One region of the Agathobacter sp. LCP21S3_B2 genome, then DNA from elsewhere that is predicted to be linked to it. Evidence: a T-box and tRNA genes for the amino acid it is inferred to sense, from the RefSeq annotation. Region 1 holds a T-box; the other holds one or more tRNA genes.
What was found. A T-box is a leader RNA that pairs with one kind of tRNA and senses whether it is charged. The one in region 1 lies ahead of tyrS (tyrosine--tRNA ligase), so its partner is inferred to be a tRNA-Tyr.
Positions count from the first base shown of each region.

Region 1 (5,545 bases):
GCCATAATCCACACGATGAGTGAAAATACCACAAGCACTATAATATCTATGATATTTTCCTGTATGAATGCTATCGGGCTGATGGCTGATGCAATTCCGAGCACCATGAGTATGTTGAAAATGCATGAGCCGACTGCATTTCCGAGTGCCATATCGACCTCGTTTTTTCTGGCTGCGACTATTGATGTCACAAGCTCCGGAAGTGATGTTCCGATAGATACGATGGTTAGTCCGACGAGTGTCTGGCTCATTCCAAGGTCAATCGCTATGCGGCTTGCACTGTCTACTACGACATCTCCACCTACTGCGATGCCGACAGCTCCGATTAGAATGAAAATCACTGCTTTTGGCATTGAGATGAGAGGTATCTCATCGACCTCCTCATCTGATGACTGCCTGTTCTGCTTTAATGTGTGTCTGATAAGGTAGAAAATATATCCTGCAAAGCAGCCGAGCAGTATTATTCCGTCCGCTCTGCCGAGTATCATGCCGATTGTTCCCATGACAAGAAGTAAAATGGCACATATCATCGAGAATGGGAAGTCCCTTTTTAAGGATGCTCCGTCCACCACGACCGGTGTCATCAAAGCGCACACACCGATTACTACCATGAGGTTAAATATGTTTGAGCCTGTCACGTTGCTGACTGCAAGCGTATTGTTGTGTGCTATTGATGCTGCCACACTGACCGCTGTTTCAGGAAGTGAGGTTCCCATCGCAACAATTGTCAGTCCAATGATAAGCGACGGCACCTTGAAGCGCTTTGCCACGTTTGAGCTGCCCTCCACGAACAGGTCTGCGCCCTTTACCAAAAACACAAAGCCCACTATGAGGCAGAGCAGCACCACTATAAACGGTGCATTATTGATGAAATTTTCCATGTTGATTCCTCCATTTTTTATTTTTGTATTCTATATTATTTCATTTCTTATAGTATCTGAAATGTAATATCCCAGCCACAGTTTCTGTCATATCATAACACGCTCATTAAAAGCTTATAATTCCCAGGTGCTCAAGCAATATCTTCACGCCTATGAGTATGAGAATGATTCCTCCGGCTATCTCTGATTTCTTTTTATATTTATTGCCGAAAAAGTTTCCGACTATGACTCCGATGATTGAGAGCACGAAGGTTGTAAATCCGATGATTGCAATAGCCCAGTAGATGTTTAAGCTGTCATAGGTAAATGCAAACATAATTCCGACTGCAAGCGCATCGATGCTTGTCGCAATTGCAAGCAGAAGCATCTCTCCCTGATTGAGCGCCAGGTCTTTTTCCACGACCGCGTCATCATCCTTTTCCTTCACTGCCTCATAAACCATCTTGCCACCGATAAAGCCCAGCAGAATGAATGCTATCCAGTGGTCAATGCTTGTGATGTACTTCTCAAACCGGATGCCAAGCATATAGCCGATAAACGGCATGAGCGCCTGAAAGCCTCCGAAATACAGACCGATTGTCAGCGCCTGCTTTCTGTTTACCTTTGTCATTCCAAGTCCCTTGCAGATGGATACTGCGAAGGCGTCCATTGACAAACCTACTCCTATGAGCAGGATTTCGATAAATAATACCATATTTTTCTCCCTTTTGCCTAGTGTGCGGCGATTAATTTCTCCCGGATAAGCATATGAATGCGTTACTGTTCACACCTAACAGTGTGATCAGCTATGAAAAAATGAGACCCTCGCATGCAGACACGAAACTTTATAAAGCTATAATTTATGGCTTATATAGCTTTATTGTGTGCTGCATACTTGAGTCTCATTCTTTAATGTTTGCCAGGTCTATTGACCGGTCTGTTGACAAACCACGTATATTTAAGAATACGCGAACTACTCCCTCAGAGGTAGTGTGTATTTAATTAATCGCCTTTGCTTCTAAAAAATATATCAAATGACATTGGCTGTGTCAATGTATTTTACCGCTAATCTTTGTAAGTATCAGCTAACCTGGTTACTGTTCACACCTAACAGCGTGACCAGCAACGATTTATTTTCTTACCTGTCACTTGACAAATCCATTCTTAAACGGCTATAATATCGTCAATTGAGGCACAATTACATTTCAACAGGCTTTGATGGGAACAAGTACATTTCTGCAATACTTACAGAGAGCTGCCGGCAGGTGAGAGGCGCAAGGAAAACAGATCTGGAATACATCCCGGAGCTTTGCACCGAACGTCATACCGGATGGTTAAATATCGCCGGTTCGATTAATAAGCTGCAACGTATTGGCACACGTTATAGTGCCGGAGTGTTAGCAGAATCGGCTATTTTCACTATATATATTATGTCGAATAATGTGTGACAACTCACGGAGGCATTCCTGTGCGAGCAGGATGCAAATTAAGGTGGTAACGCGAGAAATCCCCCTCGTCCTTAAATGGATGAGGGGGATATTTTATTTTTCAGAATACAAATTCAACTTATTCAGGAGGAAAATCATGACAATTTATGACGAATTAGTTGCCCGCGGTCTTATCGCGCAGGTAACAGACGAAAAAGAAATCAAAGAGCTTATAAACAACGGAAAGGCTACCTTCTACATTGGCTTTGATCCTACAGCAGACAGCCTTCACGTTGGACACTTCATGGCGCTTTGCCTTATGAAGAGACTTCAGATGGCCGGAAACAAGCCTATCGTGCTTATCGGTGGAGGTACAGCACAGATCGGTGATCCATCAGGACGTACAGATATGCGCCAGATGATGACAACAGAGACTATCAACCACAACGTAGAGTGCTTCAAGAAACAGATGAGCCGCTTCATCGACTTTGGCGAGGGAAAGGCTATCATGGTAAACAACGCTGACTGGCTGATGAACTTAAACTACGTGGATGTGCTCCGCGAGGTTGGTGCTCATTTCTCAGTAAACCGTATGCTTACAGCTGAGTGCTACAAGCAGCGTATGGAAAAGGGTCTTTCCTTCCTTGAGTTTAACTACATGATCATGCAGAGCTACGATTTCTACACACTTTTCCAGAAATACGGCTGCAACATGGAGTTCGGTGGAGATGACCAGTGGAGCAACATGCTCGGTGGAACAGAGCTTATCAGACGTAAGCTTGGAAAAGACGCATACGCTATGACAATCAATCTGCTCCTAAACTCTGAGGGCAAGAAGATGGGCAAGACACAGTCCGGTGCAGTATGGCTTGATCCTAACAAGACTACTCCTTTCGAGTTCTTCCAGTACTGGAGAAACGTTTCTGATGCCGATGTCCTTAAATGTATCAGAATGCTCACCTTCCTTCCTCTCGAGGAAATTGACAAGATGGAAAGCTGGGAGGGCGCACAGCTCAATGAAGCTAAGGAAATCCTGGCATTCGAGCTTACCAAGCTTGTTCACGGTGAGGAGGAAGCCACAAAGGCTAAAGAGGCAAGCCATGCACTTTTCGCAGGCGGAGCCAACAATGCAAATATGCCTACCGTTACCGTTACAGCTGAGGACTTCCCTGACGGAGAGCTTGATATCATCTCTGTTCTCGTAAAAGCAGGACTTTGCGATTCAAGAGGAGACGGCCGCAGAAATATCCAGCAGGGCGGTGTTTCCGTTTCAGATGAGAAGGTAACTGATATCTCTACCAAATATACTCTCGACGATTTCAAGGGCGAGGGTCTCATTATCAGACGTGGTAAAAAGAAATTTGCCAAGGTTATAGCTGAATAATTACGTAAAAAACTTCGCATTTTAAGATGATTTCTTTCAATGCGAAGTTTTTTAATAATTTTACTGCGGAAATCCATACGGCACAAATTCACTGCTGCATGTAACCGTATAATCAGCTTACCCTTAAACCGTTTTTTGTTCTGTTCCAATACCCTCTCCGCAAATTCAATATGAACCATCATTTTTACTCTTTAGCATAATATTCCCCACACTAAATTAGCATAATGTACAATAGCCATATGTTAATAGCAGGCAGGCCTTGGGTAGCTGTAATCCATAAAACTTCTAAAACAGCTCCCCAATCCAGCCCAAAAGCTGGAAAATTCCTGGAAAAAAGTAGCTGAATCCGCTGAAATCCATAAAACAGCTACCCTAACCACAGCGAAACAGCCAGAAAAATCCATAAAAAAGTAGCTGAAACTGCTGAAATCCCCAAATCAGCTCCCCAACCTAGCCCAAAATCCGGAAAAGACCATGGAAAAAGTAGCTGAAACCACTGAAATTCCCAAAACAGCTCCCTAACCACAGCGAAACAGCCGGAAAATTCTCTCAAAAAGTAGCTGAAACTGCTGAAATACCTAAAACAGCTCCCCAACCTAGCCCAAAAGCTGGAAAATTTCTGGAAAAAGTAGCTGAAATCACTAAAATTCCCAAAACAGCTCCCCTAATCACAGCAAAACAGCCGGAAAATTCCATAAAAAAGTAGCTGAAACTGCTGAAATTCCTAAAACAGCTCCCCTAACCAAGCGAAACAGCCAGAAAAATCCATAAAAAAGTAGCTGAATCCGCTGAAATTCCCAGAACAGCTCCCCAACCTAGCCCAAAATCCGGAAAAGACCATGGAAAAAGTAGCTGAAACCACTGAAATTCCCAAATCAGCTCAAAAATATAGCCTGTTATTTATATTTTCATGATGCTATCAAACAAATGGAGACCATAAGCCCCACTTTTTCCTCATCTTCCCTTGACTTCTTATTAATAAGTTAATATAATTTACCTAATTGATACATCAACGCTTTAAAGCGTTGACAAAAGGAGGTATTATCATGAAAAAGAGATCTAAAATTTTAGCTTCACTTGTTCTCGCAGGAACAATGGTACTTTCACTTGCCGGATGTGGAGATTCCGGTTCAGCAAACGGTGGCACACAGTCAGGTAAGAACTCAGATGCCAAATATCAGGTAGGTATCTGCCAGCTCGTACAGCACGAGGCTCTCGATGCCGCTACAAAGGGCTTTGAGGACGCATTAAAGGACAAGCTCGGAGACGAGGTATCCTTTGACGAGCAGAATGCCGCAGGAGATGCTTCTACATGCTCTACAATCTGCACCACGTTCGTCACAAACGACTATGACCTTATCCTTGGAAATGCCACAGCAGCTCTTCAGGCCGCTTCAGCAGCTACAGACTCTATTCCGATTCTCGGAACATCTATCACAGACTACGCTACAGCTCTTGATATGTCAGACTGGTCAGGCACTACAGGAAAGAATATTTCAGGTACTACAGACCTCGCTCCACTCGATGAGCAGGCTAAATGCATCAAGGAGCTCTTCCCGGATGCAAAGAACATCGGTATCATCTACTGCTCATCTGAGCCAAACAGTATCTACCAGTCAACAACTATTACCAAATACCTTGAGGACGAGGGATACACTGTAAAAGAGTACACCTTCTCTGATTCAAATGATGTCGCTGCAGTAACACAGAGCGCATGTGATGCATCTGATGCAATCTACATCCCAACTGACAACACTGCTGCTTCATGTACAGAGGCTATCAACAATGTAGCTTCACAGGCTAAGAAACCTATCTTCGCTGGCGAGGAAGGAATCGCTAAGGGCTGTGGTGTGGCAACACTTTCTATCAGCTAC
Region 1 is NZ_JBQKGQ010000011.1:115,476-121,020, forward strand. It holds gene ACTQ1L_RS09755 (calcium/sodium antiporter) at 1-881, opposite strand, end outside; gene ACTQ1L_RS09760 (manganese efflux pump MntP) at 988-1,575, opposite strand; T-box leader at 2,067-2,384, shown strand; gene tyrS (tyrosine--tRNA ligase) at 2,445-3,671, shown strand; gene ACTQ1L_RS09770 (ABC transporter substrate binding protein) at 4,718-5,545, shown strand, end outside.

Region 2 (5,545 bases), on a different contig from region 1:
TTAAAGGAAATCAAGACCTGTAAATATAATCTTGAGGACTATGAGGGCAATGGAGATTCAGATGATGACAATGTGCCTAATCCCGGCAATTACTATGATGCCATGCAGATTGCCACCTCAGATGACGGAAAATATGCTCTTGTATCCGGTGTCACTCCAGACACGTACAAATATGTGGTCTCCAATGTGAATCTGAAGGATAACTCAGTGGTTTCAACCTTCGAAGGGCAGAGCTATTCCCTCTCGCGTGTCGATTCGCATGGCTTTGTGGTTGAGACAGATGCCTCTAACAATGTCTGGAGCTATCATTCATCAGATGGAAAGGATACCTTTTTTGCCTTGCCCAATGTGGTTGATATGAGCCTTGCAAAAGACGGCGACATACTGATACGCTGTCAGAAACTTTCCTCCGGCAATGACACCAATGACACTGACGGTGAGGCAGCAGGCAGTGATACCATAAGCTGCTATAAATATTCACCGGGCACCGGCGTCACCTCATCATTTTCATTCAATCCTGATGCACGATATGCAGATGCCCAGAGCACAGTCAGTCCGTCTGATGCAGACACACAGACCTACTACTCTGCAAACTCTGTGTATCTTGCCGATGCCGGCTGTATGATGATACTTTTGTACACAGCGCAGTGCAATCCTGAAATCCTTGTATGGTCTCTTGATAAAGGCCATAATGACACCCAGGCTTCAATCACGTCATACAGTGACAGTGATTCCCTGTTTCAGGCTTTACGCGATGCCGGTACATATGTCTCACCTTATGACACCGCAAACATTGATGAAGGCACAGATGAAAACGAGGAAGCCCTGAAAGAGGCCGGGATAGATTCCGACTCGGACAGATATGGTGATGAAATAACCCTGATACCAGATGTATCAGCTTATGACTGGGGTGATTTATCAGAAATCAATGCTCATGCCACAAGACTCGAGCAGAAATATGGCATATCCATTTATCTGGGCCCGGAGGTTCCAAAGAAAATTGATTACTATAAGATAAAGCAGACCCTCAAGGTCAAAACTCTTTCAGATGCTCTTAATGCTCTGGAGCAGGTTCTGGCATGCTTTCCTGATGATTTTTTCAAGCAGCTTGATTATGGTGGCACTAAAGGGCTGAGAATCTATCTTTCCGGAAATATTACTGCCGAAAATTCTGACATGATTAATGACCCAAGCGGCTTTGTAAATATAATCAATAACTACAATGTGATGGTTTTAAACTGCAGCTACAGCTGGGATTTCAGCTACACCGTAGGCCATGAGATTTCCCATCTGATTGACCAGAGGCTTGCTTTCATACATACCTATAATGACAAGAGCGAGTTTTCCGAGGAGAAATGGAACAGCTTTAATCCTGACAGCTTCTCCTATGATGACACCTACGCGAACTACAATCCGGATGATTCATCGAACCACATATCAGGGTATTTCATTGATTCCTACGGCATGACCTTTGCGACAGAGGACCGCTCTGAAATTTTCGGAACCGCGATAGATGATTATATTAACGGCATCTATGATGATGCAAGATTCACAGATGATTCGCCGATACGAAACAAGCTCGACTACTACAGCAGATGTATCCGCGATGGCTTTAACACAAAGGGCTGGCCTGATACAATGGCGTGGGAGACTGTACTTACGGCACCGAATGCCCAGGCCGATTAAACGGTAGGGCGGTAAAAACCTGACAACATGCAAAAACCTCAAGTCATACGACTTGAGGTTTTTTAATGGGCAGAGATGGATTCGAACCATCGAAGCAAGTTGCAGCAGATTTACAGTCTGTCCCCTTTGGCCACTCGGGAATCTGCCCATGTATTCAATTACGATACTTGCATAGTTTATCACAACAAATGTGATTATGCAAGTATATTTTATCGTAACAAAATTATTTTCTTTAATACGGGCACACAATCCCCTTACTTTATAGCTATAATATAGAAATTAAAAAAGACAGCCTACGATCGGCTGCCTTTTAGGAGAAGGTATTTTTACTATGGGGTATAGCAAAAACTATATAATGTATTGGGGGGTTTTTACGGTTATTATAATATCACGGTTATAACGATAAGTGTTCACAAATTGCATAAAAATCAAGGTTTGTTTTTATGCAATTTGTATAGGATTTTAGTTATATTTAATATTTTTCATATAGTGATTCTGCACAAAAGCATAGCTGTTTTTTAAATATTATGTCCAACTGCTGTTTTGCTGTCCTCGTCAAACAGTGCTTCAAACTCATCTCTTGTGATTTTCTCCTTCTCAAGAAGAAGTGCTGCACATCTGTCAAGCACATCGCGGTACTCTGCTATCATGCTCTTTGCCTTGTCGTACGACTCGTCGATGATGCGCTTTACCTCGACATCGATTGCCGATGCTATGCCCTCGCTGTAGTTCTTTGCATGGGCGAGGTCTCGTCCGATGAAGACCTCCTCCTCATCATCGGCATAGCAGATAAGGCCGATATTGTCTGACATACCGTATTTGGTAACCATCTCGCGAGCAAGCTTTGTAGCCTGCTTGATGTCCTGTGATGCACCTGTGGTGATATCGTCAAACACAAGTTCCTCTGCGACACGACCTCCTAAGTCTACTACGATTTCCTGAAGCATACGTCCCTTTGTATTGAACATCTCATCCTTCTCAGGCAGAGGCATGGTGTAGCCTGCTGCGCCTGCTCCTGTAGGGATGATTGAAACTGTGTATACAGGTCCCACATCCGGAAGCAGATGGAAAAGGATTGCATGTCCTGCCTCGTGGTAGGCTGTGATGCGCTTTTCCTTGTCAGAGATGATACGGCTCTTCTTCTCAGCTCCGATACCAACCTTGACGAAGGATTTTCTGATATCCTCCTGTGTGATATATTCTCTGTTTTCGCCCGCTGCACGGATTGCTGCCTCATTCATCAGATTCTCAAGGTCTGCACCTGTGAAGCCTGCTGTAGTCTGTGCAATCTGCTTTAAGTCTACATCCTCTGCAAGAGGTTTTTTCTTGGCATGGACACCTAAAATTTCTTCTCTGCCGCCCACATCCGGTCTGCCTACTACAACCTTTCTGTCGAAACGTCCCGGACGCATGATAGCAGGGTCAAGTATATCCACACGGTTTGTGGCTGCCATGACGATAATGCCCTCATTGACACCAAAGCCATCCATCTCGACAAGCATCTGGTTCAATGTCTGCTCACGCTCGTCGTGTCCGCCGCCCATTCCTGTGCCACGGCGTCTGGCTACTGCATCAATCTCATCGATAAATACGATACAAGGCGCATTTTTCTTGGCATCCTCAAACAAATCTCTCACTCGTGAGGCTCCGACTCCGACGAACATCTCCACGAAATCAGATCCTGAAATGGTGAAAAACGGTACCCCTGCCTCTCCGGCTACTGCCTTGGCAAGGAGAGTCTTACCTGTTCCCGGAGGTCCTACAAGAAGGACACCCTTTGGGATTCTTGCTCCAAGTCTGGTGTATTTTCCCGGATCACGAAGGAAATCAACTATCTCTGCAATCTCCTCCTTTTCCTCCTTTAAGCCTGCTACATCGGAAAACTTGATATGGTTTTCCTCCTGTGTGGTGAGCTTCGCACGGTTCTTGCCGAAGTTCATCATCTTGCCACTGCCGCCCTGTGCTGCTGCGTTGTTGTTCATCACTGCAAAGAGTATGAACATGGCTCCGAATACCAAAAGATACGGAAGCAGTGTCATAATCCAGCTCTCAGCCGGAACATCCGCAACTGTATAGTCGGTGTACCCTGCTTTTGTCATGGTCTTTTCGATATTGTTTACATCTGATACATAAAGCACCTTTGATGTGCCATCCTTGAACTTCACCTCCAGACTTCCTGTCGGTATCTCCCTGTTTTGCACTACCTTTACGCTCTTCACCTGATTCTCGTCAAGATCCTTCTCGAACTGACTCTGTGTGTAAGAGTTTGATGTAGCCCCGGCGCTCAGCCAGTACCAGATGCAGATTACTGCAAATACAATGATAATGTATACGCCTATTCCGCGCATACCGCTTTTTTGTTTATTCAATTTACTTCTCCTTTTTATTTTATTTCGCCCTCGACGAAGCCGATATAAGGCAGATTTCTGAACCTCTGATCATAGTCAAGGCCATAGCCTACCACAAACTTATCAGGAATCACAAAGCCCACGTAGTCTACATTTACATCATCAACCACACGGCGCTCAGGCTTGTCCAAAAGTGTACAGATTGTGAGACTCTTCGGGTTTCTTTTGGCAAGGAGCTTTGAAAGCCTGCTAAGAGTATTTCCCGAATCAATGATGTCTTCTATGATGATGACATTCTCTCCCTCGATAGAATGCTCAAGGTCCTTTTTAATGTTGACATCGCCTGATGACTCTGTGCCCGAGCCATAGCTGGATACCGACATGAAATCCATAGTCATAGGCAAATCAATTCTCTTTGCAAGCTCAGTGGTAAAGAATATTGAGCCCTTGAGTATGCAAATGAGATATACTGACTGTCCCCTGTATTTTTCTGTGATTTGCGCTCCAATCTCTGCAATACGCTTATTGAGCTGCTCCTCTGTCAGGTAAACCGAAATATCATATTTTTTTGAAAAATCCATTTTGTTTTCCTCCGTAAAATGTGATCTTAAGTACTTTTCCTGTCTGTGGCGTGACAAGTGCGCCACAGCCGGATCTGTATCCGATAATGGCATGCACCAGTGATTCATGGGCTATGAGCCACAGCCCCGCTCTCTGCTGTGCAGGAATTTTATCACCTGTAAATACCTGCTTCAGCTTCTTATGATGACCCTCGTCATCCACAATTATATAGTCACCGGCTTTTCTTGTTCTTATTTCAAAGCCTTTCTTCATCTTATCATAATCAAACCATTTCGTATATGGTTTTTTTGGAATTTCGTCCATTTTACCATTAAAATCGTGTATACAAAGTGTGACATATGAGCCATCTGCCGAAAGCCTGATGGTTTTTTGCTCTCCCGTGGCACTCAGTGCCTCAAGCTCTTTTTGCGTAATGTGAATTTCTTCTTTTTCATCGTCACACCTTCCGGTGCAGAGTATCACCTCGCCAAATGATTTTTCCGCAATAATTCCATACGGCAGATTGATTTTTCTGCCCGACTGCTGCCCTGCAAGCTTCACAAGTGCACCGATATGCGTGCTCGTAATGTCCTTGAGCCGCCCTGACGCCAAATGTATACACTCGCGTGCCACTCCGCTTTTTAATGCCGGATGCAGACTCTCAAAGCGGCTGATTTCAAGTATCACCCTGCCTTCTTTTTTTGAAACCATGCTGTCACACGCCTCTTTAAGCTGCTCCTCATAAAAATCATTCATCACCGCAAGCTGTCCTGCGCTCTCATTGATATGCTCTATCGCCCTGTCATTAATCTGCAAAAGCAGTGGAAACACATCATGGCGCAGCTTGTTTCTGGAGTAGGCTGTGTCAGTGTTTGTGGCATCGGTGACAAAAGCCTGTCCGTTTTCCATTAGATATTCCTCTATCTGTGCGCGTGTTGCTGATAAAAGCG
Region 2 is NZ_JBQKGQ010000002.1:121,516-127,060, forward strand. It holds gene ACTQ1L_RS02110 (hypothetical protein) at 1-1,686, shown strand, start outside; tRNA gene ACTQ1L_RS02115 (tRNA-Tyr) at 1,753-1,834, opposite strand; gene ftsH (ATP-dependent zinc metalloprotease FtsH) at 2,205-4,034, opposite strand; gene hpt (hypoxanthine phosphoribosyltransferase) at 4,070-4,615, opposite strand; gene tilS (tRNA lysidine(34) synthetase TilS) at 4,593-5,545, opposite strand, start outside.
Region 2: it encodes a tRNA-Tyr, which carries the amino acid that the T-box ahead of tyrS (tyrosine--tRNA ligase) is inferred to sense. The anticodon was not compared.